DNA from 2 places in the Exiguobacterium sp. BRG2 genome. Region 1 is predicted to be linked to the other one. Evidence: riboswitches for the same ligand, from Rfam matches in the RefSeq annotation. Region 1 holds a riboswitch; the other holds the start of a gene.
The links. A riboswitch is a leader RNA that binds a small molecule or an ion and turns the genes downstream of it on or off. The one in region 1 is predicted to bind lysine.

Region 1 (3,199 bases):
TTGACGTGGATGTTCTGGGAAGTCCATCTCTTCGTAACGAACAATCGACGTCCGGTTTTTAAATTTGTGTCCTAACCAGAAGGCAAGGAACAACGGAATTCCGACATATGTCGCGGCAATCCCGACCCAATCAATTTGATCAGCAAGGAATGCTGCATAGTTTTGACCAACGATGACAAGGAAACAAAGACCGAATGCAAACAGCGGACCGAACGGGAACGCTGGTGCAACGTAAGGTAAATCTTTCAACGAATGACCTTGTGCAAGGAATCCTTTACGGAAACGATAGTGACTGATCGCAATTCCGAGCCACGCGATGAATCCTGTCATACCTGAAGCATTGAGTAACCACAGATAGACTTGTCCACCAAACATCGATGTTAAGAAACAGAGTGCACCGATTGCTCCTGTTGCAAGCAAGGCGTTACGCGGTACCCCATTTTTCGACACTTTTGCAAAGAACTTTGGTGCATCTCCTTGACGAGCAAGTGTATACAGCATCCGTGTGGAAGCATACATACCTGAGTTACCGGCAGATAGAACAGATGTCAAGATGACGGCGTTCATGAGTGCTGCCGAGAACGCAAGACCTGCTTTTTCAAAGACGAGCGTAAACGGACTAACGGCAATGTCCGTGATGTCATTGGAAACCAAGTTCGGGCTCGTATACGGAATGAGCATCCCGATGACGAAAATCGCAAGGATGTAGAAGAGTAAAATGCGCCAGAAGACTTGTTTGACTGCTTTTGGAATGTTTTTTTTCGGATTTTCCGATTCACCTGCGGCAATCCCGACTAGCTCCGTTCCTTGGAAACTGAATCCAGCAACGAGGATGATTCCGATGACGGCAGGAATACCACCGACGAACGGCGCATCCCCGAGAGCAAAGTTTTTAAAGCCAACTGGTGGCTCCGATGTAAAGACACCGAAAATCATCGCAACACCGACGACTAAGAAGACGATGACAGTGACGACTTTAATCATGGCGAACCAATACTCCGCTTCCCCAAAACCTTTAACGGAGAAGTAGTTCAAGCCGATCATGAGTAAAAGGAATAAGGCACTGAAGTAAAATCCAGGAACGTCCGGGAACCAATACGTCATAACGATTTGTGCTGCAACGAGCTCAACTGCGATCGTGACCGCCCAGTTGTACCAGTAGTTCCAGCCGAGGGCAAAGCCGAATGAGGGATCGACGAATTTTGTCCCGTATGTCGAGAAGGATCCGGCGACAGGCATATACGCCGCCATTTCGCCAAGACTTGTCATTAGGAAGTAGACCATCAGACCAACGATTGCATACGATAGGAGTGCACCACCTGGTCCTGCTGCTGCAACGGAAGCACCGGACGCGATGAAAAGTCCTGTTCCGATTGCCCCACCGATGGCGATCATCGACATGTGACGGGCTTGTAATCCACGTTTTAATCCTTCGGCTGTCGAATCTGTTGTTTGTTTCACATCTAGTTTGTTCATTTCGTTCGCTTCTCTCTGTTTAGATTTTTTGAGAGGACACTTTTTGAATGAAAAAACAAAAAGCGCCCTCATCTTCCAGATGGAAGATGAGAACGCAACATAATAAAATGAATGCGCCTCATTCTACCGTCGTGAAAGATAGCTCTCCACAAGTGAGTGATACCCGACTTGTGACAGTATTAGACCTATTCGACCTAATCCCAATCGATCATCTTCAAAGCGATGATTGATTTCGGCAATTCTTCCTTTCAGGTCACTTCATTTGTCGCTTGACGACATCCATAACCGTACTCTTAAGAACTGCAACCTCCATCCCACTGGTTGAGTGAGAACTGAATTAAATTAGTTATTACTACGCCATATTACACAAACCGCCACGAAATTGTCAATTGCCTTTTTTGAATCTGGGGTAGTAGATGGTAAAAATCCGATATGTTTAGTACACTAAATGATAGAAGTCCACTGAGAGAAAGGATGCTGCTTGCATGCCACAGGAACGTGATTTGCTGACTTACCGACTCGAGGAACAAATGCGTGTCATTCTTCGTACCCTGCGACGTGAACTTAATCGACTATTTGAAGGAACAGCAACCCGAAGCGAATTTTTCATCTTACGGAGTCTTTCAGAAAACGGTCCCCAGCGTCCGACACTTCTTGCGGAACAATTTGAGCTGGCGACGAGTCAAGTCACTGCTTTAACGGATAAGCTCTATAAACAAGGATATGTCACACGGACGCGTTCGACGGAAGATCGTCGCTCGATTGTCCTTGCTTTGACGGATGACGGAGAGCGTGCTTTTCGGGAACTCGAGGTCGTCCGAAGAAACTATTTACAAGATCGCTTCGGAACTTTAACAGAAGAAGAACTGGAAACGATGATTCGCGTCTTCGATAAGATTTTACTGACGATGGATGAGGATACGCTCACTTCGTCTTCATAAAAAACGGTAGATTTTCTACCGTTTTTTATGTTTTATCTAAACATTTACCTCTGTCTAACCGTTACCTAGATGAGTATACTGGAGTATATATATGGAAATCTGTTAGCTGGGGAGTTGGGAGGATTTGTTGTCCATCATGAATCAATTCATCATTAACTTTTGTCTACTGTTCACGACGATCACTCTCTTATTCTTACCATTTCGGAATCGACCACGTATTTCGCTGAATTCCAGCTGGAGTACACGCCTCATATTGGGAAGTGTCTGTGGTCTGATTGCAGTTTTGTTGATATTCAATGGCATTCAGATCGATGTCGCCCGTGTGGATTTACGAATCATCCCAGTCGCGATCGCTATGCTATTCGGTGGTTTCCCGAGCGCCATCGTCGCCGGTATAATGATCATCGGGACACGTTACTTTTTGACACCCGTCGATCAAATGGAGGGTTTTTATCTGTCCACACTGATTATCGTCTTAATCATTACGACGATCGGAATCGTACGTCGATTCGTTCATGTCTCGACACGCCATTTTCAATTATTGGTGTCAATTGGTGTTCTCTATTCGTTACCTGCCATCTATATCCTGACAAACAGTTGGTCGACATTCTTTAAAATTTCAATCGCTTATATCTTCTTTAATCTATTAGCTGGCTTTGTTGCTTTTCGACTGCTGACGGAATTACGCCGTCACTTCGAAAACATTCAGTATCAACAAAAACTAGCGATGACGGATGCTTTGACCGGACTTGCCAATCGGCGCCGTCTCGATGATTCACTGT
Region 2 (3,199 bases), on a different contig from region 1:
AATGACCAAACTCTGGGGTGGACGTTTTACGGAAAGTGCTTCCGCTCAAGCGGAAGCCTTCGGAGCATCAATCACGTTCGATCAAAAATTAGCAAGCGTTGATTTGAAAGGCAGTCTCGCACATGCACAGATGTTATTTGAACAAGGGATTCTCGCTCAAGATGAGTGGACACAAATCCAGCAAGGATTAAAGCAACTCGAAGCGACGTTAAAGGACCATTCCTACACATTAGCGGACGAAGACATTCATATGAATCTTGAGCGTTTGTTGACGGAACAGATCGGTCCAGTTGCAGGGAAACTGCATACGGCACGGAGCCGAAACGATCAAGTCGCAACCGATTTACATCTATGGCTGGAGCAGCATGTCGAAGCGTTGACGACGGCATTGCGCGAGCTCCAATCGGTCATCACGGAACAAGCTGAGCAACATATCGAGACGGTTATGCCGGGGTATACGCATTTGCAACGGGCACAACCAATCTCGCTTGCGCATCACTTGCTCGCTTATTTCTGGATGTTCGAACGCGATGTCGAACGATTGACGGATAATCAAAAACGGATCCGAAAATCACCACTCGGAGCGGGGGCGCTCGCGGGGACCACGTTCCCGATCGACCGTTTCCGTTCTGCCGAGTTGCTCGGTTTTGAGTCGGTTTATCCGAACAGTCTCGATGCTGTCTCCGATCGCGACTTCGTCATCGAATACCTCGGGATCGCCTCGACCGTCATGATGCATCTCTCGCGTTTTTGTGAGGAAATCATCATCTGGGCGTCGCAAGAATTCAGCTTCATCGAGTTATCCGATGCCTTCTCGACAGGCTCGAGCATGATGCCACAAAAGAAAAATCCTGATTTCGCTGAGTTGATTCGTGGAAAAACGGGGCGCGTCTACGGCAACCTGATGGGCTTCTTGACGACGATGAAGGCATTACCACTCGCTTACAATAAAGACATGCAAGAGGATAAGGAAGGAGTCTTCGATACAGCAGATACCGTTCTCAAGTCCGTTCAAATCTTCACCGGAATGATTGAATCCGCGACGTTTAAGACCGAAGCGCTCAAGAAGGCGACAATGCAAGACTTCTCGAATGCAACGGAACTCGCCGACTACCTTGTGACGAAAGGCATACCATTCCGCGAAGCACACGAAATCGTCGGGAAAGCCGTCCTCTACTGTGTGCAAAACGGTTGTTTCCTGAAGGACTTGAGTCTCGAAACGTATCAAAGGTTCCATCCAGACATCACAGAAGACGTTTATCCGCTCCTCGATCCGGTTCAAGCAGTGGCACGCCGGACAAGCTACGGCGGTACAGGGTTTGCTGCCGTGTCGAAGCAACTCGAACTCGCGAAGCAGCATCTTGCGACTTGACGGATTTTGAAAAAAATTAGTCAAATAACTGGATTTAACAAAAGATGTCTGCTATAACTGTAACTAACAACCGACAGATAGAGGCGCGGATGACATGAGTAGCATCATTCTTGAAGGCAAGCATGCTGAATGATGTGAAAGGGGAAGTCCGCCGAAGTGAACGAGAAGATGCTTCTTCTCATTTGCTGGTACAACGGTTAAGATCCGTTGTACTGCCGAAACCGATGTTTCGGAGCGCTATCTTACGTAAAAGAACGAATGACTTTGTCTTCGTTTGTCCGATCGTGATAACGACGGGCCGTAGGAACGCTCCTACCGGCCCGTCGTTTTTTTCTGTATCGGGACAAAGGAGATAGGATTGTGACAACTGTACTTAAATTTGGTGGAAGCTCGGTTGCGACTGTCGAACAGATTCAGTCTATTGCGAATTATTTGAAGAGTCGCGCAGCCGAAGGTGAAAAACTCGTCGTTGTCGTTTCGGCGATGGGCAAGATGACAGATTCTTTGATCGCTCAGGCGCAAGCCATCACGGATCGCCCTGAGCGGCGAGAACTCGATCGTCTGCTTGCCATCGGAGAAGAACAGACGATTTCATTACTCAGCATCGCCCTCAACTCACTCGGCGTCAAAGCGTTATCGCAAACAGGCGCACAAGCGGGAATCAGCACGATGGGATTGCATACGAAAAGTAAGATCAAACAGATTGATGGAGATCTATTACGACAAAAACTCGAAACGTACGATGTTGTCATCGTCGCCGGATTCCAAGGTGTCAACGAACTCGGTGATGTGACGACGCTCGGACGGGGTGGATCGGATACAACGGCTGTTGCCCTTGCGGCAGTCCTTGATAAACGGTGTGAAATCTACACGGATGTCGACGGTGTCTATACGGCTGATCCACGAATCCATGCCACTGCTCAACCGATTCCGCACATCTCATATGATGAGATGATGGAGATGAGCGCCCTCGGGTCGAAGGTCATGGAAATGCGGAGTGTCGAACTAGGAAAAAAATACGGCGTACACATCTTCGTCGGGAAAACACTTGAATCGAAAAGGGGAACATGGATCATGGAAGCGACGGAAACAATGGAACAAAAAGCGGTCACGAGTGTCAGTGTGACGAAGAACGTCTTGACGGTATCAATCAAACACGTACCGCAAACGAACGCAGCAGTAGCCGATATCTTCGAACTCTTATCGAACCGCCACGTCAACATCGACATGATCAGTCAAACGACGTTTGACAGTGACATCTTCCTATCGTTCTCCTGTCCACTCGACGAGGAAGAGTTCCTCGATGAAGCATTGAAAGACATCATGGATCGCTTCACGACAGTCAAGGTCGACCGCCACGATCAGCACGCGAAGTTATCTGTCGTCGGAATCGGGATGCGGGATGCAACAGGTGTTGCCTCAAAGTTGTTCGCGATCTTCCGAGCGGAGAATATCCCGTTCTATCAAGTCACGACATCAGAAATCAGCATCTCGTACACGATTGCACAAGCAGACATTGAACGGACGGTTGCAGCGATTGCAAACGCGTTCGAGTTATAAGGAGGAAAACAGCATGTATCATGTAGCCGTCATCGGAGCAACCGGCGCCGTCGGTCAAAAAATGTTACAAGTACTCGCAGAACTGGACTTCCCGGTCAGCCGCCTGTCCGCTTACGCTTCTGCTCGTTCAGCAGGGAACACGGTGCAGTTCAAGGGAGAAGATATTACGATTCAAGCGCTGACGCCAAACATCACGGAAGACGGGATCGATGTCGCGTTGTTCGCAGCAGGCGGAACGATCAGTGAGCAATATGCCCCATTACTAGC

Region 2: it holds a riboswitch for lysine, as region 1 does, so the genes downstream of both, Q9R23_RS14575 (aspartate kinase) here and Q9R23_RS12205 (amino acid permease) in region 1, are expected to answer to the same signal.

Annotation. Positions count from the first base shown of each region.
Region 1 is NZ_JAUZUW010000009.1:95,149-98,347, forward strand. Features, by position in the region: gene Q9R23_RS12205 (amino acid permease) at 1-1,476, opposite strand, end outside; lysine riboswitch at 1,608-1,796, opposite strand; gene Q9R23_RS12210 (MarR family winged helix-turn-helix transcriptional regulator) at 1,962-2,417, shown strand; gene Q9R23_RS12215 (diguanylate cyclase) at 2,554-3,199, shown strand, end outside.
Region 2 is NZ_JAUZUW010000014.1:10,455-13,653, reverse strand. Features, by position in the region: gene Q9R23_RS14585 (argininosuccinate synthase) at 1-5, shown strand, start outside; gene argH (argininosuccinate lyase) at 2-1,372, shown strand; lysine riboswitch at 1,443-1,620, shown strand; gene Q9R23_RS14575 (aspartate kinase) at 1,733-2,932, shown strand; gene Q9R23_RS14570 (aspartate-semialdehyde dehydrogenase) at 2,946-3,199, shown strand, end outside.